3 regions of the Rhodococcus sp. FW305-130 genome follow, and region 1 is predicted to be linked to each of the others. Evidence: riboswitches for the same ligand, from Rfam matches in the RefSeq annotation. Region 1 holds a riboswitch; each other region holds the start of a gene.
The links. Region 1 has a riboswitch for S-adenosylmethionine ahead of AC3WQS_RS30405 (LLM class flavin-dependent oxidoreductase). Riboswitches for the same ligand answer to the same signal wherever they lie in the genome.
Positions count from the first base shown of each region.

Region 2: it holds a riboswitch for S-adenosylmethionine, as region 1 does, so the genes downstream of both, AC3WQS_RS06810 (bifunctional o-acetylhomoserine/o-acetylserine sulfhydrylase) here and AC3WQS_RS30405 (LLM class flavin-dependent oxidoreductase) in region 1, are expected to answer to the same signal.
Region 3: it holds a riboswitch for S-adenosylmethionine, as region 1 does, so the genes downstream of both, AC3WQS_RS03010 (LLM class flavin-dependent oxidoreductase) here and AC3WQS_RS30405 (LLM class flavin-dependent oxidoreductase) in region 1, are expected to answer to the same signal.

Region 1 covers NZ_JBYTAP010000014.1:94,063-104,167, forward strand. Annotated here, with positions in the region: gene AC3WQS_RS30375 (ABC transporter permease) at 23-982, opposite strand; gene AC3WQS_RS30380 (ABC transporter substrate-binding protein) at 991-2,595, opposite strand; gene AC3WQS_RS30385 (nuclear transport factor 2 family protein) at 2,977-3,402, shown strand; gene AC3WQS_RS30390 (hypothetical protein) at 3,406-3,639, opposite strand; gene AC3WQS_RS30395 (stealth family protein) at 3,920-5,413, shown strand; gene AC3WQS_RS30400 (NtaA/DmoA family FMN-dependent monooxygenase) at 5,465-6,832, opposite strand; gene AC3WQS_RS30405 (LLM class flavin-dependent oxidoreductase) at 6,853-8,199, opposite strand; SAM riboswitch class IV at 8,182-8,295, opposite strand; gene AC3WQS_RS30410 (phosphodiesterase) at 8,374-9,279, opposite strand; gene AC3WQS_RS30415 (dicarboxylate/amino acid:cation symporter) at 9,619-10,105, shown strand, end outside.
Region 2 covers NZ_JBYTAP010000002.1:144,907-155,011, reverse strand. Annotated here, with positions in the region: gene AC3WQS_RS06820 (MFS transporter) at 1-1,198, opposite strand, end outside; gene AC3WQS_RS06815 (NADP-dependent isocitrate dehydrogenase) at 1,328-2,551, opposite strand; SAM riboswitch class IV at 2,857-2,997, shown strand; gene AC3WQS_RS06810 (bifunctional o-acetylhomoserine/o-acetylserine sulfhydrylase) at 3,141-4,466, shown strand; gene metX (homoserine O-acetyltransferase MetX) at 4,463-5,599, shown strand; gene AC3WQS_RS06800 (DEAD/DEAH box helicase) at 5,718-7,547, shown strand; gene AC3WQS_RS06795 (SWIM zinc finger family protein) at 7,547-8,122, shown strand; gene AC3WQS_RS06790 (DUF3017 domain-containing protein) at 8,128-8,412, opposite strand; gene AC3WQS_RS06785 (bifunctional methylenetetrahydrofolate dehydrogenase/methenyltetrahydrofolate cyclohydrolase) at 8,418-9,275, opposite strand; gene AC3WQS_RS06780 (GNAT family N-acetyltransferase) at 9,340-9,819, shown strand; gene AC3WQS_RS06775 (DUF1905 domain-containing protein) at 9,851-10,105, shown strand, end outside.
Region 3 covers NZ_JBYTAP010000001.1:605,485-615,589, reverse strand. Annotated here, with positions in the region: gene AC3WQS_RS03045 (universal stress protein) at 1-852, shown strand, start outside; gene AC3WQS_RS03040 (VIT1/CCC1 transporter family protein) at 907-1,647, opposite strand; gene AC3WQS_RS03035 (SDR family NAD(P)-dependent oxidoreductase) at 1,752-2,537, shown strand; gene AC3WQS_RS03030 (TetR family transcriptional regulator) at 2,541-3,173, opposite strand; gene ftsW (putative lipid II flippase FtsW) at 3,288-4,664, opposite strand; gene AC3WQS_RS03020 (MFS transporter) at 4,889-6,250, opposite strand; gene AC3WQS_RS03015 (NtaA/DmoA family FMN-dependent monooxygenase) at 6,320-7,714, opposite strand; gene AC3WQS_RS03010 (LLM class flavin-dependent oxidoreductase) at 7,744-8,823, opposite strand; SAM riboswitch class I at 8,828-8,923, opposite strand; gene AC3WQS_RS03005 (ABC transporter substrate-binding protein) at 9,103-10,105, opposite strand, start outside.

The DNA of each region.
Region 1 (10,105 bases):
TCAACAGACTGATCGGCCACCGTCATTGCTGCCCTCCGATTCGGATGCGTGGGTCGAGGTAGGCATGCACGATGTCGGTCAGAAGTTGGATCAGAACGAAGATCGTGACCGACAGCAGGAGCAGCACCTGCACCACCGGGTAATCCCGCCGACCGATTCCCTGCTCGATCAATTGGCCGATGCCAGGCCAGGCAAAGATCGCCTCAACCAGTACGGCTCCGCCGAGAAGGTGCCCGGTCTGAATTCCGAGCACGGTGAGCATGGTTGGCAGTGCATTGCGTAATGCACTGCGTGTAACCAAGTTCCACCGTGGCACACCGGCTGCGCGAGCGGTTATCACGTACTGCTGCGCCATCTCGGTGCGCAGCGCTTCGGACAGGAACCTGGTGAGAGCGGCCGCGACAGGAAGTGCGAGGCACAGTGACGGCAGCAGCAGGTACTGGAACGTGATGTCGGGACGAGCGAGATACCCACCTGGTGGAACACCACCGGATGGCAGAACCGGAATCAGCACCGCGAAGACGAGAACCAGGAGGACACCGGTCACGAAGTTGGGCAGAGCAACCGAGAGAGTGTTGAGAAGGTTCACCACCGAGGTCAGCCATTTCTTCGGCCACACCACCACCGCAACACTGAGCACCAGACTCAACACGACGGCCAGCAGCAACGCACTTCCCGCCAGAACTGCGGTGTTCCCCAACCCCGCCAGCACCAGATCGGAAATCTGGCCCCCGAGAACGAACGAACGCCCGAGATCCAATGTCAGTACGTCGCCGATCCAGGTCAGGTACTGCGCGGGAATCGACTTGTCGAGACCGAGCGAATGACGAATGGCTGCAATCGCTTCCGGAGTTGCATCGGGGCCGGCGAGAGCCAACGCGGGGTCGCCAGGCACCAGACGCATCACCGAGAAGATCAATATCGACGCGAGGAAGAGAACCACCACCGCCGACGGTAGTCGCCCCGCAATGTAACGAATCATCGAATCCCCTACGCCAGGAATGTGTTGGCGAATTGTGGCTGGCGACCCTTTGTCCAGGCCAGACCACGAACGGTCTCGGCCGCCGATACCTGCGGCACGACAACACCGATCTCGATCAAGAACAACTCGTTCAACAGTTGCGTGCCCAATTCGGCATACAGTTTCTTTGCCTCATCGCTCGAACCGTCGGGAACCTGCCACGCACCCTCCGCTGCGGCGGAATACGCCGGCGAACTGAACTTCGAGGCATTGTGTGCAGCGTTGAACGGGTAGGCGCTGACCGTCAGGGTTGACGGAACATATTGCGCAAAAGTGTGATTGGTCAGCCAAAGTCCTTTGAACTCAGCGCCGATCAACTGCTTGACGAAGATGGATGCCTCGACAGGATCCAATTCGACGCGGATCCCTGCCTCGGCGAGATTGGCCTGCACGATCTGCGCGGCGGCTTCGAAATCCGGGCTCGCTCCTGTGTAGGTCAACGGAATGGTCGGCAGTGCACCCAGATCGCCGACCAGGGCGCGCGCCTTGTCGACATCGCGAGCGTAGGTCGCGTTCTTGGCAGCGTCGTAGGCGGGCGACGACTTCGGCCACGGCAGATTGACCGCATACCCCGTATCGCGATACACCTCACTCATGATGCGGTCACGATCGATCGCGTAGGCCAACGCCTTTCGTGCCCGCACATCGGTCAGCCCGTCGGCGGTGACGTTTGCGCCCAGGTATATCTGTAGTTCCGCACCCTCGATCGAGGTTGTCACGAACCCGCTGGTCTTGGCCAAGTTCTGTGAGTCACGGAAGGGCAACGACGCCGGAGCAACAAGAGAGACCTGTCCGGACTTCAGCGATGTCAGGCGCGCTTGGGCGTCCGGAACGATCCGCGCTTCCACGTGATCGAGGTACGGCCGCTCGGCGACCCAGTAGTTCGGGTTCCGATCGAAGGAGATGGAACTGTTCGGGGTGCGTGAGGTGAATACGAAAGGGCCCGTACCAACGAAGGATTCACCGGTCACCGCCTTGTCGAACGTTTCGGGGTCGAAGATCGGCGCTAGATCGAGAAGATCGAAGATGTTCCCGGTTCGGTGTGCGAGGGTGAGAACCAGCGTATTGGGATCCGAAGAGTCGAAGCCGGCGATGGCGGCCGCAGTACTCCTGAGCTGGGCCGAGAATTTCGGGTCCGCATAGGTGCGCAGCGAGAACTCCGCATCAGCGGAGGTGAAGCGCCGGCCGGAGTGGAAGGTGACGTCATCGCGCAGATTGAGCGTGAGCGTCAGCCCGTCGTCGGACAGCTTCCAGGCCTTGGCCAGAACTGGCTGTGGCACTACCGAATCGAGTGGATAGCGGGTCAGGGTCTCGTACACGAGCCCGGATATCGTGACACCGGCAACGGTGGTGCTGGTCAAAAGTGCCGCAGGGCTGACGTCGTCCGGTATCGCCAGTGTGAGCGTCCCACCTCGAACCGGCTCAACTGATTCACCTGCGTCCGAGCGTTGTTCGCCGACTGCAGAGGAGCACGCGGCCAGTGAGCCGCTACCGAAGATGGCGAATGCGGCGATCGCACTGCCACGGAAGAAGGCACGGCGGTCGAGACCGGCCGTCGAAAGAGACGAGTTCACGGAGGTGTTGCCCTTCGTAATAGGTGCGCAGCTGTGCACTCTCAGGGCACACGCTTGCGAGAATGGGAAAGAGTGTCGTTCCGACATGCTCACTCCCGGGAATTCAGAAAAGCGAGCTGCTACGACAGTCGTTGTGGCGCTGAAGAAGTCAGAGCCGACATCGAGGAGCGACGGACACGGTGTGAAACCTCCCGGTCGGAATTAAGGCTTTTGCCTTCAGGGGATACTCAACCATTTCCCCTGATATCGGGGAAATAGTTGAACTCACGGTGATCTGAATTTCTCTCAACTGCTGCCACTGACTGGGACGCCTCGGTGTTCGGTCAGTCCACGGGCAATATCCTGCGATCCACCACAGCACTCACACGTACGGAGAACAGCATGCAACCCGAGAGCCTTGCCGAACAGATTCGTTCAACGCTCGCTCGGATCGCCCATCTGGCTGACACCGGCTCTGTCGAGGACTACGTCGAGCAGTTCACCCGCGAGGCCGAATGGAACATGCCGGCCAATCCCGATCGCGGTATCCCCGCACAGGTACGACGTGGCCGCGAAGAAATTGCTGCTGGAGTAATCGAGCGTCGAGCCGCCGGCATACAAGGCCCGGGCACGTTCACACGTCACGTCACCACAGCGATCGCCGTGGACGTGACGTCGGAAACTACAGCCCGCGCGGATGCGGTGTGGACGTTCTACGTCGACACGACCACAACTCCCAAGCTCAGCGGCGTCGGGAGCTACGCCGACGAGTTCGAACTCGAAGACGGGCGGTGGCGACTGTCGCGACGAGTGATCTCGCGCGGCTGACGTTCAGTCTTCTTCGCCGGTGATCAACTCACACCAGTCTTCGACCTGATCGATCCCCTCTTCCGCCCATTCCGGGCTCATGTCTTCCAGTGCATCGAAGACCACCTCGCAGGTCAGCATCTCCGGTGAACCCTCCGACCCCGCCGTCTCGGCGCCTTCAGCAGAAGCTGTGGCAACTGGGCCGGCGGCCAGCGCAACAGCCATCGCGCCTGTTCCGACCATCGCTTTCACACGCATCGGTTCTCCTCCTTCACTCTCGCTTCGGTCCTCGGGGTACCCGACTCGCCCCGCCCTACCCATCGCTGTCACTCATGTCCGACTTTCGGCGCCGACGGCATAGACTGAGCTCGTCGCCACCACGCTCTCGCAGCGTCGGGGGCGACAGATACACAGCTGGATCAGAATCGGAAGGCATCCCATTACAGAATCTCCCGCTCCGCACGACATCTACTTCGTACCCCCGGAGCAGGACAGCCCCAATCCCGTGGAACCGGCGTCGGCCGCGTCACGCGCACGGATGGGCGAGCTACCCGAGACCGTCCGATTCAAGAATCGTTTTGCCCTCGCGATCACGACCACCACGCCGCTCGAAGCGATGGTCGAAGATCTCCTCTTCATCCGCGACATCCTCGACGCCGCAGGAATCGAGTATCTACTCGTCCGCGGAAACGACGAGCGCCCCGTGATCGCGGTGAGCTGGACCGAGCGCAAAAACCTGCGGCAGGCGCTTGTCGAGGGATGCGCCAACGCACCCTTCTATTCCAAAACCGTCGACGCGAAGAAGAGCCCAGCGCTCCTTGTCGCGGACGGTGCCCTGTCGAAAACCAACAAGTCACGGATCTTCCGCTTGTTCCGTCCGCGGGTTCACGTCGCAAGCGGCATGAACTACGGCGCGAACATCGGCGTTCAAATCGAATTGTGGTCGATTTCCGACGAAGAAATCGTCCTACCCGTCGAGAACTCACTGACACGACGAACCGTCCTCCCCGAAGAAGCTGTCCGGGGAACCGTCGAGCGATTCGGCCGGATCTGGCCGACTATCGAGAACATGTTCGCCGATCATGCCTCCGATATCAGCTTCGATATCGATCTGGTCTTTTCCTGGGTCGACGGCTCTTCCAAGGAGTTTCAGGCTCAGCGCGCCAAGCGCATGCAGAACTACATCGTCGGAGAGGGCGACGAATCAGAAGCGCGCTTCCGTCAGATCGACGAGCTCAAATACGCGCTTCGATCCATCCACATGTACGCGCCGTGGATCCGGCGGATCTTCGTCGCAACCGATTCCGATCGTCCGGACTGGCTTGCCGACGATCCGCGAGTCACGTTCATGCCCAGCGAAAAGTTCTTCGCCGATCCAAGTGTGTTGCCCACCCACAATTCTCAAGCTGTCGAGTGCCAGCTGCACCATATTCCGGGTCTGGCAGAGCATTTCCTCTACTCCAATGACGACATGTTCTTCGGTCGCCCCGTCGGCCCGGACATGTTCTTCTCCCCCGGTGGGATCAGCATGTTCATCGAGGCCGACACCAGAATCGGATTGGGACACAACGACAACGACCGCAGCGGGTTCGAGAATGCGGCCCGCGTCAACCGCCGTCTGCTGCAGGACCGCTTCGGTCTGATGACCACCAGGCATCTGGAGCACGCAGCGACGCCACTACGCAAGAGCGTGATGGCCGAGATGGAACGCGAGTTCGCCGAAGACTTCGCGGCCACTGCAGCAAGCACCTTCCGCGCGAGTTCCAATATCTCGGTGACCAATTCGCTGTATCACTACTACACACTGATGAGTGGACGGTCGGTGGTACAGAAGTCCGCAGCCGTCAAGTACGTCGATACGACGGTCAAAGCCGGTTTGCGCGACATGGACTCACTGCTCGCCAAGCGCTCCATGGACTTCTTCTGCCTCAACGACGGCAGCGCTCCGGAGATCGATCTGGAACTTCGCACACGCAAGATCACGGAGTTTCTGGAGAGCTATTACCCCATCCCGGCGCCCTGGGAAGCCTAGACGAAACAAGGGCCCAGCCGATTTCGGCTGGGCCCTTGCTACTTCGGTCGATCAGCGTGCTGTCGCGCGCTCCCGCTGCACAGGGATGGGCAGTCCGAGATTTTCACGCAACGTCGTTCCTTCGTAGTCACTGCGGAGAACACCCCGATCCTGCAGCAGCGGCACCACGTCGTCGACGAACTCGTCGAGGCCGGTTGGCACGAGGTGCGACCCGAGGATGAATCCGTCCGAACCGTCGTTGCTGACAAACGAATCTATTTTCTCGGCAACCTGCTGCGGTGTACCGACGATCGGTCCACGCTCGAACTGATCGATCACCACTTCGCGCAGATTCAACTTCTTGCTCTCGGCTACCGCGCGAAGTTTTGCGACGGTCGCGAAACGATCTTGGTGAATGAAGGCGCGGCCCTGGATGATCGGCGGAGCCTCGGGATCCGGAGCGATGTCGGGTAGTGGTCCTTCGGGGTCGTACTTCGACAGATCGAGATTCCAGATCTGTTCGAGCAGAACCAAAGCGGTCTGGCCGGTGACCTGCTGGTCGCGAATCTCTCGGTATTTCTCGATCGCATCTGCCTCCGAGGTGCCGAGAACAAAACTCGCCGACGGCAGGATCTTGATGTCACCCGGGTCACGTCCGGCCGCGACGGCACGTGCTTTGATATCGCGATAGAAATCGGCCGCCTCGGGCAACTGACCGTACGGTGAGAAGATCGCGTCGGCATTGCCGGCAGCAAAATCGCGCCCCTGCGGCGACACCCCGGCCTGCAGAATAACCGGGCGCCCTTGCGGGCTACGCGGCACGGTGAATCGGCCGTTCACGTCGAAATGCGATCCATGAAAAGCGAATTCACCGGCATCCGGTCTCGCGAGAAAGCGCCCTGATGCCTTGTCGGCCACGATGTCGTCGCTTCGCCACGAATCCCACAGTTCACGCACCAGCGCTACGGTCTCCTCCGCACGCTCGTATCGTTGCGCGCGGTCGAGGTATCCGCCGCGGCGAAAGTTCTGGCCGGTGAATGCGTCGAACGAGGTGACGACGTTCCAGGCGGCACGCCCTCCGGACAACTGATCGAGCGTCGCGAATTGGCGGGCCAGTTCGTACGGCTCGTTGAACGTGGCATTGATAGTGCCGGCCAATCCGAGGTGTTCGGTTACCGCCGCCAACGATGCAAGGACCGTGAAGGTGTCCGGCCTACCGATGATATCTTGGTCGAAAATCTGTCCCGCACGCTCACGAAGGGCGAGGCCTTCGGCGAGGAAGAAGAAGTCGAACTTCCCACGCTCGGCGGTTCGAGCGGTGTGCTCGAAAGAATCGAACTCTATCTGGCTGCCCGCCTGCGGATCCCACCATGCAGTGTGATGGTTGACGCCGCCGAGGTAGGCACCCAGGATGACCTGCTTACGCTTCTGAGAACTCATGAAAATCTATTCCTCGTCTGTCAGGCGGCCGGAGTGCCGGCGGCGTAGCGGTTGGGAACGTCGATGGGTAGACCAAGGAGTCCGCGAAGATTCGTCTGCGGATATTCGGTGCGGAATACGCTGCGTCGCTGCAGTTCAGGCACCAGCTCACCTGCGATGGCGTCGAGGTCGTCCACGAGGACGCCCGGCCGCAACCGGAAGCCTTCGATTCCCAACTGCTGCCACCGGAGCAGGAGATCCGCCAACTCCGCAGCAGAGCCGGTGAAGGTCAGCGCGTCCGAACGGTATTCGGCGCCGGCCTGCGCGTCGAGGCGCGCGAGCCGTTCCTTTCCGGTTTCTTCCGGCGCATCGAAGAAGACGACGATGTCGGTGAAGACCCGAAGAGGTTCGCCGGTGCGCTGCACGTGTTCTTCGGCGGCTCGCACTTCACCCAGGATTGCCGTGACCTGCTCGTCGTCGAACGGCGTCACGAACACCAGATCGGCCGTCCGCGCCGCCAGCTCGTACGCGACCCGCTGATGTGCCAACGCGGTAACGACGGGATGCCCCTGCGGCGGGCGCGGAGTCACCGACGGTCCACGGACCGAGAGGTACTTTCCCTCGAAGTCGATGTAGTGCAACTTGTCTCGGTCGATGAACCGGCGCTGCTCCACATCGCGGATCTCGGCGCCGTCCTCCCAGCTGTCCCAGAGTCGCCGGATTACGTCAGCCGCCTCCGCAGCTTCGTCGAACAGGTCGCGCACGAAGTCCGGGAGGACGCCTGAAACGATCGACTGACGGTCGGCATCGGTGAGCGCTGGGATGTCGCGACGCCCGAACTGTGCTGCCTCGGATTCCGACGCCGAAACCTTCACCTGCCATCCGGCGCGACCGCGCGAGGTGTAATCCAGCGTGGCAACGGCTTTGGACACGTGAAACGGCTCGGTGTGAATGGTGGTGATGGTCGGGATCAAGCCGATGTTGCTCGTGATCGGTGCCAGTCGGGCGGCCACGAGATGTGCGTCGAGCCGAGCGCGCACCCGATCAACCGCGTCGTCGACGGGCTCGAGTGGGTTGGCCGGCACCGAGAGACTGTCCTCGATGGTGACGAAATCGAGCAGACCACGCTCGGCGGTCGTCACCACGTCAGTCCAATACGACGCGCTGAACAGCTCACTCGGGCGCGAGTGTGGCTCTCGCCAGGCTGCAGGGTGCCAACCGGCACCGTCCAGCGCTACGGCGAGATGCAACGGAGCAAGATGAGAAGAGGGGGTGGAGGTCATCGGCGCATACTCCTGTTCGAGAACTACTCGGGAGCGCACAGTGCCGACCGCAGAAACCGTCAGCACCCGACTGACGGTTCTCGTGGCGACTGCCGCTTGCGACACGCACCGCGCGTATCGCCAGGTGTGATTCCGGGGCACCCCATCGGCATGAAGGGTTGCCGTCCAGCTAGCCGGTCCTTGTTGCTGGAGCTCTGCACCTACCTCGACGGTAATGAGTACGCGACAGCCCGGCAATCGCCCAGAACTGCGCCGGGGTGCCGGAAACCGCCTGCCACCTCAGATGATCGAGCGTGCAGCCTTTTCGCTCTCGAGGATTCGAATACCGGCAGCGCTGAGCCTCCGGGCTCCCTCGGCCGCGTCGACAGGCTCACCGACCGTCACGTGCGCGCCGAGTGGAACGACCGAATGAACAATTGTCTCGTCGTAGACGTGCACCAGGTTGCACCCCTGAGCCCCGTCACGACCACGCTGACCACCGACTTCCACGTTCAAGTCCTGGGTGTAACACGTCGACGACGCCACGGAAACCGGAATGCCGGCGAACGTCGCCGTCGTCGAATAGTGCAGATGCCCGGCAAGAATCGCCCGGACGTCGCTGCCACGCAAGACGTCTGCCAACCGGGACTGATCGCGCAACTCCACCAGAACCGCGAGATCCTGAATGCACGGAACCGGCGGATGATGCAGCGCCAGAATTGTTCCGTCGGGCGCGGGCACCGCCAATTCTGAGCGTAGCCAATCCAATTGACGATCCGAGATCTCACCGTAGTGGTGACCGGGAACCGACGAATCCAGGGTGATCACCCGCAGTCCGTCAAGGTCGTAGACGTTGTCGACGGGATGATCGGTGGCGTCCTCGCCCAACAGCAGAGACCTGAAAGTAGAGCGGTCGTCGTGGTTGCCCATCGCCCAGATGACCTGCGCATCGATCTCGGCCGCCACGGGTTCCACGATGGCTTTCAATTCCGCGTATGCGTCGGGGTGTCCCTGGTCGGTCAGGTCGCCGGTGAATATCAGTGCATCCGGGCGTGCGCCCGAGGCCACGATCCCGCTGAGCACTTCCCGCAATCTCGTCGACGCATCCACGGCGTCGTACAACTCCCCCTGAGCCACCAGATGCGTGTCACTGAGGTGCACCAGGAAATGCTTCGGACGCGGGTACTCGGCATTCCGAACGCTCATCGGTCTCTCGCTTCCGCTTGCCGACGCGTAGGCGCCGGTGCGGCACCTACTGATCGTCGAGACTAGTCAACCGACCAACAGTGACTGATCGGGGCACGCCCGACGAACACCAAGCGAACTCCCGCGGCGACCCTCGGGATCGAGTAGTTGAAGCTGCGAGTAGTGTGTGGACAGTGTTGTTCCTGACCAGTCGGCGTTACGTCGACCTTCGCCTGCAGGCGAGCGCAATGTGTACGCGCTCGCTCTGACCTGACGCGTACCAGGAAACATTTCTTCGAATCTGCCCGGCCTCTGGTGCCGCGCTGCGTTTCGCTCCCTTGATTTTCGAAAGGCATAGTCATGCCCAGCTCCACCTCCACCGGCGTGCCGGAAAAGTCCACGTCCCGTTTTCCGTCCTGGGCGACGGCATTCGGACCGCAGATCGTCGCCGGTCTCGTACTCGGTGTCATCATCGGTCTCGTCGCCCGGGCCATGCCTGACGCAGCCGACGGCAACGTCAACTGGTTGGTCGGCACCGTACAGACCATCGGTTCGAGTTACGTCAAGCTGCTCACCGTTGCGGTGATCCCGCTGGTGTTCACCGCCATTGTCAGCTCCATCGCCAACCTGCGCCAGGTCGCCAATGCAGCTCGCCTGGCCGTGCAGACCTTGCTCTGGTTCGCGATCACCGCTTTCATCGCTGTGATCATCGGCATCATCGTCGGCCTGATCACCGATCCCGGTTCACGGACCGACGTCGCCGCCGAAGCCGCGAAGGAACCCAAGAGCTCCGGCTCGTGGTGGGCGTTCATCACCGGACTGGTTCCGAACAACTTCCTGGGGCTGG
Region 2 (10,105 bases), on a different contig from region 1:
CCCTACGCTGCAGAATCACCGCAACCGCCAGCACGACGAGACCCGCGACGGCCAGCAGCGACCCAACCGCTGCCGGTGCGGTGTACCCGTACCCGGCCGCGATGACGACGCCGCCGATCCACGCTCCGAAGGCATTGGCGATGTTCAGCGCGGCGTGATTGAGAGACGCAGCCAAGGTCTGAGCGTCCTCGGCGACATCCATCAATCGTGTTTGAAGGCCAGGAACCATCGAGGACCCGGCAAGCCCGATGAGGAAGACGAAGACAAGCGCCGTGTACGGATTTCGCACAGCGATCACGAAGACCGCGAGGATCACCACGAGGGATCCCATCGACAGGAACAAACCCTTCATCAGTGCGCGATCCGCGAGGTATCCACCGACGAAGTTGCCGGCCACCATGCCCAGTCCGTACAGCATGAGCGCCAGAGGAATGAACGAAGCACCGAGACCGGACACGTCGGTGAGCGTCGTACTGATGTAGGTGTAGACGGCAAACATCCCGCCGAATCCGACCATTCCCACGATCAGGGTCATCCACACCTGAACGCGGCCTAGCGCCCCGAGTTCGGTGATCGGATTCGTCACCGGCATATCGTCCAACCGCGGAATCCAGACGAACAGCGAAGCAACGGTTGCCACCCCGATCACGGCGACCAAGGCGAAGGCGCTGCGCCAGCCGAGTGCCTGGCCGATCCAGGCCGCGACCGGCACCCCGATCACATTGGCCACGGACAGACCCATCATCACCATCGCCACGGCCTTCGCGCGTTTACCTGGTTCGGCCAAATGAGCGGCGACCAGTGCGGCGACTCCGAAGTACGCGCCGTGCGGCAATCCAGCGACGAATCGAGCCATCATCAGCGTCGTGTACGAGGGCGCAAAGACCGAAGCGGCATTGCCGACGGTGAATGCGACCATGAGTGCGATCAACAGGGTGCGGCGCGGTACCCGTGCGGTGAGAGCAGCGATCAGCGGAGCACCGACGACAACCCCGAGCGCGTACGCCGAGATCACGTGACCAGCGATGGGTTCCGAGACGCCGAGCCCGGATGCCATTTCCGGGAGCAATCCCATGGCGACGAACTCGGTTGTGCCGATACCGAAACCGCCGAGGGCAAGAGCGAGCATCGCTGGACCTCTGGCGGAACGAACCCCGGGTGTCGAGGTGTCAGAACGGGAGAGGGTAGACGAAGTCACTGATCAATTGTGGTCTCACACCTGGTTGAACTTCCAAGTGAGAGCGGGTGAGTTCACTCACGTGAGACCGCGAACACAAATGGGACGCCCGGTTTCCCGGACGTCCCATCAGAAGGTGAAACAGTGAATCTACTTCGCGGCCATGGCCTTCTGCAGGTTCACGTCGAGTGCGCCGAGGAACTCCTCGGTGGTCAGGTAGCCCTGATCGCCGCCGACCAGCATCGAGAGGTCCTTGGTCATCTGGCCGCTTTCGACGGTCTTGATGACAACGTCTTCGAGCGCCTGCGCGAAGCCGATGACCTCAGGGGTGCTGTCGAGCTTGCCACGATGCTCGAGCCCGCGGGTCCACGCGAAGATGGACGCGATCGGGTTGGTCGAGGTGGGCTTGCCCTGCTGGTGCTGACGGTAGTGACGCGTCACGGTGCCGTGAGCAGCCTCTGCCTCACAGGTCCTTCCGTCCGGTGTCAGCAGAACCGACGTCATGAGGCCGAGCGAGCCGAAGCCCTGGGCCACGGTGTCGGACTGGACGTCGCCGTCGTAGTTCTTGCATGCCCAGACGTATCCACCCTCCCACTTGAGTGCGGAAGCGACCATGTCGTCGATGAGGCGGTGCTCGTAGGTCAGACCTGCGGCATCGAACTCAGCCTTGAACTCGGTCTCGTAGACGTGCTGGAAGATGTCCTTGAAGGCACCGTCGTACGCCTTGAGAATGGTGTTCTTGGTGGACAGGTACACCGGGTAGTTCTGCTGCAGTCCGTAGGTGAGCGACGCGCGAGCGAAGTCACGGATGGACGTGGTGAAGTTGTACTGCCCCTGGACGACGCCGCCCTCTTCGGGGAAGTTGACCAGTTCGTGCTCGATCGGTGCGCTGCCGTCCTCAGGCGTGTAGGTGATCATCACCTTGCCGGGGCCGGGGACCTTGAAGTCTGTGGCGCGGTACTGGTCGCCGAATGCGTGACGGCCGATGATGATCGGCTTGGTCCAGCCCGGAACGAGTCGCGGAACGTTGGAGATGATGATCGGTGCGCGGAAGATCGTGCCGCCGAGAATGTTGCGGATCGTTCCGTTCGGGGAACGCCACATCTTCTTGAGACCGAATTCCTCGACACGTGCCTCGTCCGGCGTAATCGTGGCGCATTTGACGCCGACGCCGTGCTTCTGGATCGCGTGCGCTGCGTCGATGGTGACCTGGTCGTCGGTCTCGTCGCGGTACTCGATACCGAGGTCGTAGTACTCGAGGTTCACATCGAGATACGGATGGATCAACTTGTCTTTGATGAACTGCCAGATAATGCGCGTCATCTCATCGCCGTCGAGTTCGACGACGGTGCCCTCAACCTTGATTTTGGACATGGGTGCTTCGCGTCCTCCTAGGAAGTTTCCCTGGTTACACGGTTGCGGTCACACTTTGTGAGTGGGTCCGCGAACGGTTCGATTATCAAACCTAGACGGTGTGGACTGATCTCGGGAGATGAGTCCCAAACAAGACAAGCGTACTGCTAACCCGTGAGGCCGCAACCGGCAGGTCCACCCATCGGTCTCTACTCGCGAGTAACTTTTGCCTGCTAGTGGGCTGCGTCGCTCTGTCTCGCGTGCGGTTGCGGCTCACAATTCGCCCCGCGTCAGGACTGCGCTCACTTCCCGGTAGAATCCGACTTGGTCATGAGTGCCAGCGTCAAGCCCCGGCTCGCTGGACGGCAACCCTCCAACCGCGGTGGGGTGCCCCGGGTGATGACCAGGTTTCCCGACGTGGATCTGCTCACGCAGTTCCACCGCAATTCGGGTGACAAGCGCGGGTCCGACAGGGACGGACCCCAGACCGGGCCGAGCCCCACGGAGGTAACTCAGTATGTGTCGCACTTGTAGATAGACCCCAGCACGGGGCGGCGATCCTTCGCCCCCGTCCGACATCTATCCGTCAGACCACTGGAGTGAACAAATCATGACCGACAACACAGCCGACGGCGCAGCAACTTCTGATCCGACCGCGAACTGGTCGTTCGAGACCAAGCAGGTGCACGCCGGGCAGACAGCGGACACCGCCACCAATGCGCGCGCTCTGCCGATCTACCAGACCACCAGCTACGTTTTCGACAGCACCGATCACGCTGCGGCACTGTTCGGCCTCGCCGAGCCTGGCAACATCTACACGCGGATCATGAATCCCACACAGGACGCCGTCGAGCAGCGCATCGCCGCCCTCGAAGGCGGAGTCGCCGCACTCCTCCTCTCCTCGGGTCAGGCTGCCGAAACCATCGCGATCCTCAACATTGCCGAAGCCGGCGACCACATCGTCTCGAGCCCGTACCTGTACGGCGGCACGTACAACCTCTTGCATTACACCCTTCGCAAGCTGGGCATCGAAGTCACCTTCGTCGAGGATCCCGACGATCTCGAGCAGTGGCGCGAAGCCATTCGCCCGAACACGAAGGCGTTCTACGGCGAGACGATCGCTAATCCCAAGAACCACATCCTCGACCTCCCCGGCATCTCGTCGCTGGCCCACGAGAACGGTCTTCCGTTGATCGTGGACAACACAGTCGCGACGCCGTACCTGCTCCGCCCACTCGAACACGGCGCCGACATCGTCGTTCACTCGGCCACCAAATACCTTGGCGGACACGGCACCGCGATCGCCGGCGTGATCGTCGACGGCGGCACCTTCGATTGGACGCAGGGTCGCCACACGAACTTCACGACGCCTGATCCCAGCTACCACGGCGTCACCTTCGCAGACCTCGGCGCGCCGGCGTTTGCACTCAAGGCGCGCGTCCAACTGCTGCGCGATCTCGGCTCCGCCGTGGCGCCGTTCAACGCGTTCCTCATCGCGCAGGGCATCGAAACCTTGAGCCTGCGCATCGAGCGTCACGTGTCCAATGCACAGAAGGTCGCCGAATTCCTCGACGGCCACGGCGAGGTGGCCTCCGTTTCCTACGCGGGACTCCCCTCCTCGCCATGGTTCGAACGCGGAAAGCAGCTGACGCCCAAGGGAACCGGCGCCATCGTCACCTTCGAGCTGCCCGGAGGTATCGATGCGGGCAAGACGTTCGTCAACGCTCTGACGCTGCACAGCCACGTCGCCAACATCGGCGACGTTCGCTCACTCGTCATCCACCCCGCCTCGACGACACACTCGCAGCTCACCCCCGAAGAGCAGCTCGCCTCCGGTGTCACACCCGGACTCGTTCGCCTCGCGGTCGGTATCGAAGGAATCGACGACATCGTCGCCGATATCACCGTCGGCCTGGCTGCGGTGGCAAACTCGTGACCGTGAACGAATTGGAGCCCAGGATCGACCTCCTTCCCCCGCCCGACGGCCAGGTGGGGTTCGTCGACATCGGCGCCCTGGAACTCGAGAGCGGCGCGGTACTCCCCTCGGTTTCGCTCGCCGTTCAGCGGTGGGGTGAGCTGTCCCCGAACCGCGACAACGTCGTACTCGTCGAGCACGCACTGACCGGAGACTCACACGTCACCGGACCGATCTCCGCAAATCAGCCCTCCCCCGGTTGGTGGAACGGGATGGTCGGCGCCGGCGAACCGATCGACACCGGCGAATGGTGCGTCATCGCAACCAATGTCCTCGGTGGTTGTCGCGGCACGACCGGTCCCAGTTCGCTGGCCGACGACGGCAAGCCGTGGGGCAGCAGGTTCCCGGAGATCTCCATCCGGGATCAGATCGCGGCGGAGAAGAAGCTCGTCGATCTCCTCGGGATAGACCAGTTGGCCTCGGTAGTCGGCGGATCCATGGGCGGCATGCGCACCCTCGAATGGGCAGTTACCTACCCGGACAGCATTCGCTCCGCGTTGGTTCTCGCAACCGGTTCACGGGCCACCGCAGATCAGATCGGCACCCAGACGACGCAGATCGCTGCCATCGTCTCCGATCCGGATTGGCAGGGCGGTGACTACCACGGAACGGGGCGGGTACCTCGCGCCGGACTCGGCATCGCCCGTCGCATCGCGCACCTGATGTACCGCACCGAGTCCGAACTGGATGCGCGCTTCGAGAACTCCGCTCAGAACGACGAAAATCCTTGGAACGGTGGACGATACGCCGTCCAGAGTTACCTGGAACATCAGGCAGACAAGCTGGTCGACCGCTTCGACCCGAGCACGTACGTCCTCCTGACCGAGGCCATGAACCGGCACGACATCGGTCGTGGACGCGGCGGCGTTGCAGCGGCGTTGGCATCGATCACGGCGCCGGTCGTCGTGGGCGGCGTGGACTCGGATCGGCTGTATCCCCTTCGTTTGCAGGAGGAGATCGCGGACGGCATTTCGACGTGCACTGGCCTCGAGATTCTCAAGTCCAGAGACGGCCATGACGGCTTCCTGACGGAGGCGGACGCTGTCGCCGGACTGCTTCGCCGAACGATGGAGTTCGCACGCACGGCCCGCTGATCCGGCACAGAGGCACAATTTCAGGATCCGTCAATGTCGGGAAAACCACAGCTGATCTGCAGGTTTTCCCGACATTTTCATTGGCGTCCCTGAGCCGGCGCGGCTAGCATCGGCGAACGTGAATCAGCCATGCTCGACGCGCCTGCAGGCTACGTACATTCCCGAGCACATGTCCTTCGCGTTCTGGGGTGACACAGATCCGGCAGCGCGTCTGTCGGCGCTGGGGATGCCGACGGGATCGCCGGGCATCTGCCAGCTGGCGATCCCGGTCGACGAGTCGATCACAGCGACCGATGTCGAAGCGCAACTGCTCGACCTCGCCACCGCGATCGACGCCTTGCACACCCTCGATGCGCGTCGCGACGACCTCGGACCGTCGTTGCTCGCATGGAAGCGCGTCATCGACACCGGCGCACATGACATTCCGACTGCAGCGCATGCCGCGATCGAGCGCGACGACACGAGAATCAGAAGCGCCCGGTCGACGGTGCAATTGTTCACGGAAGCGCGCGCGGCCATCGAGAGTCTTCGCCGAGCAAAGATTCAGGCGACATTGCGCCCGTATCAAGTGCACGGAGTTGCCTGGCTGACTGCACTGTCGGGTTCGGGCGGTGGAATCCTCGCCGACGAGATGGGTTTGGGCAAGACACTGCAAGCGATTTCGATGATCGCGATCCGCGCCGACGACGGTCCGCACCTGGTTGTGTGTCCCACCTCGGTGATAGGAAACTGGCGCCGCGAGATCGAGCGATTCGCTCCGCATCTGCCACTACACGTTCATCACGGGACTGCTCGCACACTTCCCACTCGTGTTCCTGCCGGCACCACGGTTCTGACCAGCTACAGCGTCTTGCGTTCCGACGCAGCACAATTGGCCCCGATCCATTGGAGTTCAGTGGTCTTCGACGAGGCACAACAGATCAAGAACCCCTCTTCGCTGGCAGCGAAAGCAGCAATGCAGTTGTCGGCCGACGTCAAGGTAGCGATGACCGGCACGCCGGTGGAGAACCGCCTCGAAGAATTGTGGTCGCTCTTTCGCGTCGCCAATCCCGAAGTCCTCGGAACTCGCGCACGGTTTCGTCAACGCTTTGCCGTACCGATCGAATCCGGTCGATCGGCCACCGCGGCGACCAGGCTTGCCGCGGTCATCGATCCGTTCATTCTGCGCAGAACCAAAGACACAGTGGCCAAGGATCTTCCGCCCAAGCAATTTTCCACCGTCTCGTGCACTCTGACGTCGGAACAGGCGCGCATCTATCGGTCTGCAGTTGCAGATGCTTTCGACACCGGTTTGGGTACGGGAATTGCCCGGCGCGGCAATATCCTTGCACTGCTGACCACCCTCAAGCAGGTATGCAATCATCCGGCGCAGGTCACCGGCGATACGGACGACCTCTACGGAAGATCCGGAAAGCTCGACCGCGCAACGGAAATGATCGCCGAGATCGTCGACGACGGCGATCGCGCGCTGATATTCACGCAGTACCGGACGATGGGCGAGATGCTCTCGCGGCACCTGGGCTCCGAGTTGGGAATCGGCGCAATCCCGTTCCTTCACGGCGGCCTGAACACCGACAAGCGCGACGCGATGGTCGACGCATTCCAGAACGACACGGATTCACCACCGGTTCTGATTCTGAGCTTGCGCGCCGCCGGCTTCGGCCTCAACCTCACGCGCGCAAGTCACGTCGTGCACTACGACCGGTGGTGGAACCCAGCCGTCGAGGATCAAGCAACCGACCGGGCACACCGCATCGGCCAGAAGCGCACCGTCAACGTCCACACCTTGGTGACGGGCGGTACCGTCGAGGATCACATCGCAGCGATGCATGAGTCCAAACGAGCTGTGGCCGATGCTGTTTCCGGGAACGTCGAGGCCGCCCTGGCCGATCTCCCTGACACCGAACTGCGTGAACTCCTCGAACTCGACGGCGCGGTGATCATCTGATGGCCAACGAATTCGGTGTCACCGCTTGGGGTCGAGCATGGCTGCGCACGGTGGAGCGGACTGCGGCATCCGGTCCGAACCCGTCCCTGCCGACGGCTCGTACCCTCGCACGCAACGGTTCCGTGGAGTTCACCGTGGTCTCATCGGGGACCGTCGTCGCGGAGGTGAGCACCAAAGCAAAAACCTCGTCGGTGACAATTTCTGTCCCGCTCTGGACCAAATCCGAAATCGCCGCAGTGAAGAGCCTTCTCCGTTCGGCGGGAAAGGCCAACAGATCCGTCTCCACCGGCGAACTGCCGGACAGCATCGTCACCGAACTGCAGGCTCGAAATATCGCAGTAGCCGTTGATCTTTCGGAGTGCACTGCCAGCTGCGACTGCTCAGGTCGACGCTCGCCGTGCGTTCACCATCTCGCCGCGATCTACGCCCTGGCCGGGCGAATCGACGAGGAACCTGCACTTGCGGTGACGCTGCGAAGTGCACCGGTCAAGGCTGGAAAGAAGTCGACATCCACAGATTCACCGGAGTGGATCCCCTTGAGTGATATCGACATTCGCTCGTTCTACGGGGACTGATCTTCTCAGTCGGTGCCGAGCGGATCGATGGTCAGGGCGAGCGTCGCGATCAACACACCCATCACACCCATCGCCGCAGTGTCGAAGACCCTTCCGCGCACCGCGAGCAACCCCACACGATTCTCGGGAACGAACCACCGAGCGGCAGCTCCGATGATGACGGCAACACCGAAGACGAGGGCGCCGCGACGCCACCGGTCGGCCAGCACGAGAACCACGGCCGCCGCGATCACGGCGAGGACCGCGAGCATGGGCAGATTCTTCTTCGCGAGGCCGACCAGTGAGGACATCGGACTCAGACTCCGGCCAGAACCCGCTCGGCGCGCTCGACCACGTTGGTGATCAGGAACGCGCGGGTCAGCGGTCCGACACCACCGGGATTGGGTGAGACGAAGCCGGCGACCTCGTTCACGTCGGCTGCCACGTCGCCGCGCAGGCCGTCGTCGGTGCGACTGACGCCGACGTCGAGGACCGCTGCTCCGGGCTTGACCATGTCTGCGGTGATGAGGCCGGGAACGCCGGCGGCAGCGACGATGATGTCGGCGCGGCGAACCTCGGCCGCGAGATCGCGGGTACCGGTGTGGCAGAGCGTGACCGTCGCGTTCTCGCTACGACGCGTCAGCAGCAATCCGATCGGACGACCGACCGTGACGCCGCGTCCGACAACCACCACGTGTGCACCGGCAATCGGGACCTCGTAGCGACGCAGAAGGTGGAGGATTCCACGTGGGGTGCACGGCAGCGGGGCTTCCTTGCCCAACACCAGTCGACCGAGGTTGACCGGATGCAAGCCGTCGGCATCCTTGTCGGGGTCGATACGCTCGAGGGCCGCGTTCTCGTCGAGGTGCTTGGGGAGCGGCAACTGCACGATGTAGCCGGTGCACTCGGGATTGGCATTGAGCTCGTCGATCGTCGCGTTGAGCTGTTCCTGCGTGATGTCGGCAGGCAGGTCGCGTCGCAAAGAATTGATACCGACCTTGGCGCAGTCGTTGTGCTTGCCGCGCACGTAAGCCGCGGATCCCGGGTCGTCGCCCACCAGGATGGTGCCCAAGCCGGGTGTGATGCCCTCTGCCTTCAGAGCGCTCACCCGCACCTTCAGGTCTTCGAAGATTTCGTCGCGGGTAGCTTTGCCGTCGAGGATCGTTGCAGTCACGGCGACCATTGTTCCAGGTTAGGGTCGATGAGTGACAACGGCTCCGGAACTACGCGGCCCGAGGGTGCTCCTCTCCCCCGTCGCGCCCGATCATCACGCCCGTCTGCGGGCAATTCACCTGCACCCGGACGTCGTGCAGTGGTGGCAAAATCCCGACGACGACTGGCCTGCAGCGCCGGAGGCCGGCACCACGCGCTACAGCATCTTCTACGGCGACCACCTGATCGGCTTCATCCAGTGGTATGAGGCGGAGGACAATCCCGACTTCCGCCACGCCGGGCTCGACTTGTTCCTCGATCCCGACTTTCACAGCCAAGGGTTCGGTCGCGAATCGATTCGGGTGCTGTGTGCCCACCTGATCGACGACCTCGCATTCCACCGTCTGGTCATCGACCCGGAAGTCGACAACTCCGTCGCCATCGCTTGCTACCGATCGGTGGGGTTCAAAGACGTCGGGGTGATGCGCGAGTACTCGCGAGATCGCCATGGTGTGTGGAAGGACGGACTGCTGATGGATCTGCTCGCACGGGAATTCATCCGCTGATCACAAGGTACGACCCGAAGGGACAGTCATCATGTTGCTGGACAAGGAATTCACGGCCACCTTGCAGAAGAGTGACGCCAAGGGTGGGTGGACCTACGTGATCTGGCCGGAGTCCGCCGAGTTCTTCGGCACCCGCGGCCTGGTCAAGGTACGCGGGACGATCGACGGACATCCGTTCCAGAGTTCGTTCATGGCGCTGGGAGACGGCAACCACAAGCTGCCGGTCAAAGCCGATCTTCGCAACGCCATCGGCAAGGAGACCGGCGAGATGGTGACAGTGCGCCTC
Region 3 (10,105 bases), on a different contig from region 1:
ATCGACGGATCCGAGGCCTCGACGGCGGCGGCCCGGTGGGCAGCCTCGGTCGCGAACGCGGTGAACTCACGACTGATTCTGGCGCATGCCCTGCCGCAGGAGGGCCCGATCTACAGTCCCGCTGCAGTGATGTTGCAGTCGCAGTTCCTCAGCCAGATCCGCGAAGACGGCGAAGCGATCATCGATGCCGCCGCCGCGGTGATTTCAGCTGAATTCCCGGAACTGACCATCGAATCCGAGATCGCACCGGGCCCGGCGTCGACGCACATCCTCGAATCCTCGGGTACCGCACGCCTGATCGTGATGGGGTCGACCGGATCCGGCGCACTGCGCTCGCGGCTGCTCGGATCGACCGCACTGAAGGTGGCAAATCACGCAACCTGTCCGGTCACTGTCTGGCGTGGTTCGGCGGAGAATCCCGGTCCGGATCAACGTCCCGTCATCGTCGGAGTCGACGGAAGTGCGTTGAGCAAGAAGGCCGTCGAGTACGCGTTTCGTTATGCCGATCAGTTCGACGCGCCGCTTATCGCGGTCCACACCTGGCAGGGTTCGTCCACCTTCCGCGAAGGCGGAGCGGGAATCCTCATCGACTGGGAGGCCGTCGAGCAGGAGGAATCGGCACTGCTGGCAGAGAACCTGGCCGGCATGGCCGATCAGTACCCGGACGTGCCGGTCACCCGCATCAGTGAACCCGGCGCCGCCGCCCCCGTCATGCTCAAGTACGCCGACGACGCGCAGTTGATAGTTGTCGGAAGCCACGGCCGCAGTGCGATGGCCGCCGCCGTGATGGGCTCGACCAGCCAGAATCTGCTGCACCACGCGCCAGGGCCGGTCATGATCTGTCGCGCCTGAATTGCTGTGCGCTTAGCTCACCCTTCCGCGGGCGGGAGGTGCCCACAGCAGGGGTCAGGCGAGGCCCGTGCCCACCAACTGACCTACTCCGTAGGTCACAGCCATCGCGAGCGCGCCGCCGATCACCACTCGTAGCACCGCTCTGGTCTTGCGGGCTCCGCCGAGCGTCGCGCTGATCGTCCCCGTCAGTGCAAGTGCGATCAGCACTGCGAAGAAGGCGATGGGGACGCGGATACCCGTCGGCGGCAACAGAATTGCGACCAACGGGATCGCCGCTCCGATCGTGAACGAGATTGCCGACGAAATCGCCGCGTGCCAAGGATTGGTGAGATCATCCGGGTCGATACCCAATTCGACTTCGACGTGTGCCGCAAAAGCATCGTGCTCGGTCAATTCTTCGGCGACGCGGCGGGCCGTCTCCGGACTCAATCCCTTGTTCTCGTAGATCTCGGTCAGTTCCTGGAGTTCCGCCTCCGGTGTCTCGAGGAGTTCCTTCTTCTCCTTCTGCAGGAGTGCGCGTTCGGTGTCTCGCTGAGCGCTGACCGAGACGTACTCACCCAACGCCATGGACACAGCACCGGCAACCAGACCAGCGAAACCGGCCGTGAAGATCGCGGAGCGCTCGGTTGTGGCTGCCGCGACACCGACCACGAGGCCTGCGGTCGAGACGATTCCGTCGTTTGCCCCCAGAACACCTGCACGCAGCCAGTTCAGGCGATTGTTCAAACTCGGTGCGTGAGGTTCCGATTCCCCACCGGGCGCCCCGTCGGTCAACTGCACACTGTCTCCGGACATGGCAACAGATTAGGACGATCAGTCCGGTTGCGATAGCAATCTGAGCCTGTCCTTCGCGTACTGATATATTCCCAGACAGAACCCAACCAAGCATTTGCTAGGTAATGAAACGGCACACCTCTGGAGGCATTGTGAGCGCAGCACGCACCGCTTTTGTCAGCGGCGGAACCGGTGGAATCGGGTCGGCGATCGCGCTTACTCTCGCCGAACGCGGGCACGACGTCGCCTTCACCTACCGAAACAACAAGGACGCTGCCGAGCAACTGAGCGAGCAGATTCGAGCGCATGGCGTGCTCGCCCACTCGTACTCTCTCGACTTGACCGACGAGTTGTCGATCAGCTCCGCCGTCCGCGATGCGGTCAGTGATCTGGGAGCGTTGACGACACTGGTCCACGCTGCGGGACCGCACGTCCCGATGACGCACCTCTCACGCGTGACGCCGGCGTTCTTCACCGAACAACTGAACCAGGAAGCCGCGGCGTTCTTCACACTCGTCCACACCGCCCTGCCTGCGCTGCGGGCATCTTCGGGTTCGGTGGTAGCGGTGACAACCGCGGCAACGGATCGTTTTCCCGTGCGCGACGGACTCTCCGCAGGCACCAAAGGGGCTGTCGAACAACTTGTTCGCGGATTCGCCGCAGAGGAAGGACGCTACGGCGTTCGGTTCAACGCGGTAGGACCAGGCATGTTGACGGACGGAATGGCGGAGCGACTGATCAACTCCGCCGAACTCGACCAGAGCGCACTCGACGTGACAATGAGCCGAATTCCGTTGAAGCGCTTCGGATCAGCTGTCGACATCGCCGAAGCAGTATGTTTCCTCGCAAGCGACGCGGCCGGATTCATCAGCGGTCAAAAGCTCAACGTCGACGGCGGCTACACCGTCTGAGCGCTATCCACCCAACTTGCGAAAGACCAGTCGCACGGCAAGTTCGAGGTGCGCCATCACCTCGTCCGTCGTCATCCGGCCGGCAACCCACGAGACCAGACTCGACATCCAGACGTCGTCGATGACCTTCACCGCATCCATCTGCTGTTGCGAGACTTCCTCGACGCCGATCGCCTTCGCGAACATCTCGGTCACGACCCCACCGAGCGCGTTGAGTTCCGGAGTCGCCGACGCGTCCGCGAACATGTACGCCCGAACCAACGCTTCGTAACGGAGGTGATCGGTCTCGAGGACCTCCGTATTCTTGCGCAGCACAAACAGAATTCGGTCCGACGGAGTCTCGCCCGGGATTACAAAGTCCTGGAATCTGTCACGCAAACCCTCGAACATCCACAACAATGCGACGACAAGCATGTGGTTCTTCGACGGGAAATACCGGTAAACAGTGCCGATCGCGACGCCGGCGCGATCGGCGACCGATCGCATCTGCACCGCGTCGTAGCCGCCTTCGGAGGCGGATTCCATTGCGGCGTCGACAATCCGGCGAAAACGCGCTCGTTGCGACGGCGTCGTACGACGTCCGGTCACCGAGCTACGTTCGACCACCGACTGGTCTGCCTTGTCGCCACCTGCCATGTCCACAACCCTAATTAGACGTCGTTTTGCCGACTCCCAATGTAGCCGCCCAACGCAATCGTCGGGTGCATGACTGCCCGCTTCCGAGCTGGCCGCCAGTAAGACTGGCCGAGATCAGGAAGCGCGCCGCGGCCGATCGGATCGGCCGCGTCTACGTGGATCTTCCGACCAGTCGCGCGACGGTGCGCGTCGGCCCGGCGCTTGAGTCCGGCGCCTGTCGGGTTGCGGCGCCCGTCGCTCCGGTCGGCGTTGACCAGTAGGGGCAGGCTGGGCGCGGCGAGCAGGCGGCCGACGTCGGCCAGTCTGTGGCTTCTTGGCAATGCCGAACCGAGGCTTGCCGAAGACCAGCGGAATCCAACCGCGACCGCTGCTCTCGGCCGAGGCGACAGCCTCGGGCTCACGGAAGGCTGCGTGCGCGATGAGCCCGAACATCAGCAAGGTGGTGATCATCGACGTTCCGCCCGCCGAGATGAGCGGTAGTTGCAGACCGGTCACCGGAATCAGGCCAACGACGTAGGCGATGTTGATGAACGCCTGCACGACGATCAACGTCGTTGCCGTCGCCGTCATGACCTTGAGGAACGGATCGGTGGACCGCTTCGCGATCCGCAGTCCGACGATCAGAACCGCGGCGAAGAGAGCAACGACGATCAGCGCACCGACCAGACCCAATTCTTCACCGATCACGGCAAAAATGAAGTCGTTGTGCGCCTGAGGGAGGTAACTCCATTTGGCGTCGGACTGCCCCAGACCGCGACCGAAGATGCCGCCGTTCGCCAATGCGTACTTGGCCTGAGTGCTCTGGAAGTTCAAGCCTTGCGGGTCGAGATCAGGATTGAGGAAAGCCTTGATGCGATCCGAGCGGTAACCAGCAGTAAGCCCGAGCACGAGAAATGCGACTGCGGAACCGAGCGTGAGGCTGATGAACGTCTTCATCCGGAACAGCCCGAACCACAGCACCGACATGAAGATGATGCCGATGGTGATCGTGGTTCCGAGGTCCTTCTCCAACACCACCAGAACCAGAACCAGCAGCGTCGTCCCGCCGATCACCGGCAGCGCGCGGTTGACATCCATCCGCGCGTTCATGAACGACGCAACCGTCGCCGCGGACCAGATCGCCAGAGCAAGTTTGGCCAGCTCCGACGGCTGGAAGGAAATACCCGCGATCACAAACCAGCTGCGAGCACCCATCTGTTCCGAGCCGATACCTGGAATCAGCACCAGGACAAGCAGAACAAGACACAGGATCAGCAGCCATGGTGAGGCTCTACGCATCGTTTCGGTCGGCAACCGCACGACCGCCACGAACATCACCAAACCGATCGCTGCGAACATGCACTGCGGCCAGAAGCGGGCGTAGGACGTCCCGGACAGAACATAGGATTCGACGCCCGAAGACGACAGCACCATCAGCAGACCGAACGCGACGATCAGCACGACCAGACCGACGATCATATGGAAATCGAACAGTGGCCGATTCGTCCACATCGCCGTTCGAGCGCGGAAGGGTGTCGATGTGCGGTCACGTTTGTCCGACGATCCACGGGGTGAGTTAACTGGCTCTCCACTCCCGCGACCGTTGGGCTTGTCTTCACTGCGACCGGTCACCACACAAGTATCGTCCCACGACTCCTAACCCATGGGTAACACAAGTCCCATGAGTCACACGGGCTCGGCCTCCCGAGGTCCATGGAGACCCACGAAATACCAGGTCACGTCCTTCGCCGGCGTCGGTCTGCCACCGCCCCCGCCAACGAGAGCGTCAACATGACCACGCAGACGGCAAGCGCGATCCCGAACGCACGTCCGTATCCGTCGGGCGACGATCCGAGTACACCGAGATACAACCCCGATACCGCGGCCAGCGAGATGGTCGCTGACAGGCGCTGAGACAGTTGAAGGAAACCCGCCGCAACACCGTTCGCGCCCGGCGGTGCATATTCGAGAGTCAGCACCCGATTGGGCGCGTCGACCAAACCGCTGGCAACTCCCGACAACACCGCTAGGACCACCAGCACCGGGATCAGATGTTCCCGCGGAATCAGATTGACCGCTGCGATGTACCCGAGGATGACAAGGATCTCGCCGACTATGGCAAAAACCACTGCACTTCGGCCGAACCTGGCAACCAGCCGCCATCCGAAAGCCGACGTCAATGCCATCGCGAGTGAGCTACCGGTCATGAGCAACGCCGCACTCAGCGGGGCGAAGCCCAAACCTTCGATCAGGTAGAGGCTGAGCACCGCGTTGACGGCGAGGATGGATCCGAACCAGAAGAGTGCAACCGTCGTACCCAACCGGAAGCCCCGTGAGGCGATCAACGACGGAAGCAGTACCGGCGTCCCGCCGCGCTCGGCGTACCGACGTTCCCAGAACCAGAAGGCAACGGCAGCGCCGAACGCACCGATCAGGAAAGCCGCAGCCACAGTGACACTGGTTCGGGTCACGATGGGCCACAACAGGAGCCCGGTCGTAGTCGCCAGCAGACACAGCCCAACCGGATCGATCGATGCGCCTGATCGGGTAGTTCGATCACGGCGCAGAAAGCGACACGCCAAAATCAGAGTGATCACGGCAAACGGCACGTTGAGAACGAGAAGCAACCGCCATCCGAAGTCGGCGTCGGAATACTTCAGCAGAACGCCACCGAGGATCGGTCCGGAAACGCCGGCCAGACCACCCGCGGTGCTGTACGCGCCTAACGCCTTCGCCCGAGCCTTTCCGGACACCCGGTCGGTGATGATGCCGAGCACCTGCGAACTGATGGTGCCTGCGCCGATCCCCTGCCCCAGACGCGCCAACACGATCATCGACGGATCCGACGCACATGCTCCGAGGATTCCCATCACAGCGAAAATGCTCAGCCCCGCCAAGAACAAGCGTCGACGCCCGACGACGTCACCGAGTCGGCCCGCCGGCACAAGGGCCAAGCCGAAAGTCAGCGAATAGCTCGCAAGGATCCACTGCACCTCGGAGGTCGACGCGCCCAGCGACGCCCGGATCGACGGAACCCCGATTCCGAGCACCGCCGAATCGAGAAGGGTGGTGAAGCCCGCGGCTACGCAGACGATGATCTCCCAGCGGACGGCCGAATCGAGCTTGGTGGATTCGGCCGCCGCTGTGACCGTGTGGGACAGGACCCGTTACCCCGCAACTTCAGACGCGGCCCGACGCGTGAGCGGCGGTCGCAACCCCAAGTGCTCTCGCAGCGTCGACGTGGAGTACTCGGTGCGGTACGCCCCACGCTCCTGCAGTTCCGGGATCAACCAGTCCACGATCTCGTCGAGCCCGGTCGGCACCAGGTACGGCGAGATATTGAAGCCGTCCGAAGCTCCGTTGCGCACCCAATGGACCAACTGATCTGCGACCTGCCCCGGGGTGCCCGCAAAACCCGAACGCTGCGAGGTCTCGATGGCGACCTGACGTAGCGACAGATTCTTTGCCTCGGCGAGAGCCCGCCATTCACGTGCAATCGCAATGGGGTCGTTGCCGTCTCGCGCGGAACCGCGCGTCTCGGACACCGGGCGGGCAACCGGATCTTCCTCCGGTAGTGGACCGTCCGGGTCTCGGTCGGAAAGGTCCTTCCCCCACACCAATCCGACGAGGGACAGTGCGGTTTGGCCGGTGAACTGACCTTCGAGGACCCACCGCGCCTTCTCTTCGACCTCGGACTCGTTCTCCGCCAACACGATCTGCGTGCTGGGCAGGATCTTGACGTCGTCCTCCGGTCGCCCGACGCTACGCAACCGAGCCCGAATGTCGTCGGCGAAGTCGAGCGCGCCGTCGAAATGCGTCCCGTGTCGCGAGAAGATGACGTCGGCGTGCGTCGCCGCGAAATCGCGTCCAGTCGGCGAATCGCCCGCTTGAAAGATGACCGGATGTCCCTGTCTGCTGCGGGGAAGCGTCGGCGTCACGGTGATGTCGAACTGCGAAGTCTGGCGGCGTACGTCGCTCACGGCTCCCGGAGTCGACCAGTTCTCGGACGTGCGAGAGTCCGAGATCGCGTCGTCGGCCCACGAATCCCACAGTGCCCGTGCAGTTTCGATGAACTGCCCGGCACGCTCGTAACGCAGGGCGTGGTCGAGGAAACCACCGCGACGGAAATTCTCTCCCGTCCAAGCGTTGTCAGTGGTGACCGCGTTCCAGCCGGCCCGTCCGTCGGAAAGTAGATCGAGGCCGGAGAGTCGACGGGCGAGGTCGGCCGGTTCGTTGTACGTGGTGTTCTGTGTCGCGACCAGCCCGATCTTGTCGGTGATACCGGCGAGGGCGGCCAACTGCGCAATGGCGTCGGGGCGGCCGGCGATATCCAGATCGAGAATCTTGCCGTTCTGCTCGCGAAGACGAAGGCCCTCACCGAGGAAGAAGGCGTCGAACAGACCTCGCTCGGCGGTGAGTACCAACCGCCGAAACGTCTCGAAGTCGATCTGGGATCCGCTCGAGGAATCGGACCAGATGGTGGTGTGGTTGACCCCTTGGAAGAAGACGCCGAAGTGAACGTGTGCGTCGGGTCGAGGTACGGCGGAGCGTGATGCAGTCATAGCCGAAATGTCCTTAGCGCGAAGTCAAGTCAGGAGGAGTGGACGAATCGATTTGCGGGCCGCTGCAGGCCGAGGTTGCCCCTCAGAGTCGATCCCGGAACCGGGCGTCGCGTCAATCCGGACTTCGACAGCGCCGGAAGCACGAATTTGGCCAGCACCGGAAGGTCCTCGTCGATCACGAGAGCGTGGAAATGAACACCGTCGAGGTGTCCGGCCAATTCCTTCAGAACCACGGCCGCTTCCCCCGGATCTGCAGCCAGGAGCAGTCGGCCAGTGACGACGGCATTCCCGTACGAGTTCAGCTCGATCAACCGCTGCGCCGCAGACAGATTCGGCGTATCGAATGCCACATCGACCTCGGCGACCACCAATGACGCGCCCTCATCGCGCGCCTTGGCAGCCGACTGTGCAATGGCCTCCACCGAATCACCGGAAACGAGAACAACATCGGCCTGGTGTGGTTCGATGGCGCCGTAGCGGCCGAACACCACCAACTGGCCTTGCGGCGGCCGCGGAACGATTGACGGCCCCTTCACCGAGAAGGTGTCGCCCTCGAAATTGACGTAATGCAGACGATCACGCTCGAGGAAACGCCCACTGAGATAGTCACGGACGACGGCGTCGTCCTCCCACGAATCCCAGAGATCTGTCACGACGGTAACCGAATCCCGCTGCTCCTGCTGACGCGCCGACTCCGTCGTTACCGGAGCCCTCCCCCACGCCCTCGCCGCGGCATCGTCTTCGACCGGAACAGCAAGCCAGCCGCCACGCCCACGCGAGGAGTAGTCCAATGTCGCCAATTGCGAAGAGGTGTGGAACGGTTCGGCGTACGTGGTCCCGACGACGGGGACCAGTCCGATCGTGCTGGTCGTCGCCGCCACGTATGACGCCCTGGAGACGGCATCGATGCGGCCGACAATGTCACCACTCGGAGGGAGGATGGAATCGTCGAACGTCGCGAAGGTGAAGCCCGCATTCTCGGCAGCCGCGACGCGATCGCGCACGGCCTTACCCGTGAGCAACTGATCCGGGCGATGTGAGCTTCGGCGCCAGGCAGCGGGGTGAGTGCCCTCGCCGTCCAGTTCGATACCCACGGCAAATACAGTCATGTGTCCTCCATCGGTCCTGGCGGTAGCACCCACACTGCGGTTAGGTAGCGGGTTGCTGCGGCATCATCGAGCCAGGTCTCTCAGCCACTCTGGATGGTGGATGCAATCTATGCGGGCGACGCTGAACAAGTCAAATCGCGCTTGACGAATCATATTGACCTACAACATATTTCAATACAATCATCCTGATCGAAAGGGTTGCGCAACGCTAGCCGACGTAGACACGAAAGAGCCCCGCCCGACTCGCGTCGGACGGGGCTCTCGGTGTGCGCTGGAACGCTACTTCGCGCCCATCCATGCCTGATCGAACAGCATGATGCCGGTTGCAGTCGGAACCACACCGTGCACGTTCTTCTGCCAAGCCCAGAACGACGTGAGCCCGCCGATCGGCGCCGACGGAACCGTCTCGTTCCACAGCGTCTGAATCTTGCCGATGATCGCCAGGGTCGACGAATTATCCTTGGCTTGTTGTAGATCTGCGATCAGCTGATCCATCGCCGGGTTCGCATATCCAGCAGTATTCGCCATCGAGGTGCTGTTGGTCGTGGAGAACAATCCGAGATCGAGAATCGACTCGTACATTCCGATGCCCGCGTGCGCGAGGTCGAAATCGTGCTTGACGTAGACGTTCTGCACGATGTCGCCGGCGTTGTTGGCCAAGATCAAGTTCACCTCGAACCCGACGGCCTGCAACAGTGACTGCACGGCGAGGCCGATCGCGTGGTCCTTGGGCTCACTGAGCACGACGTAGTCGAGAGTGCCGTCGTATCCGTCTGCCTTCGCCTGATTCAGAAGCTCCTTGGCCTTTTCGGGGTCGTAGGCAATACCCGGTGTGTCTACGTGCCATTGCGACGTCGGACCGAACAACTCCGAGCCAGGCAGTCCCTCACCGTTTTCCACGCGCTGATCGATCAACGTGGTGTCCAGCGCGTAGCCGATAGCCTGGCGAACGCGAACATCCGAGCCCGGTCGGCCTTCACGATTGTTGACAATCTCGGCACTACCGGCGTTGAGCACGTCGATGTAACCGGGGTAACCAGCGGACTTGGCGGAATTGATCGCCGAAGTAAGGCCGCGAATGTAGGCAACATCGAGCTGACCGCTGTTCAATGATTCGAGATTGGCCTGCGGACCGTTGAGTGCAACCATCCGCAGTTTGTCCAGCTTGGGAGCGCCGCCGTAGTAGGACGGGTTGGCTTTGAAGATTCGCTCGACGCTCGGCGTGAAGAGATCTTCGGTGAAGGGTCCGGCACCCACGGCGGTGAACTTGTCGCCTTGCTGC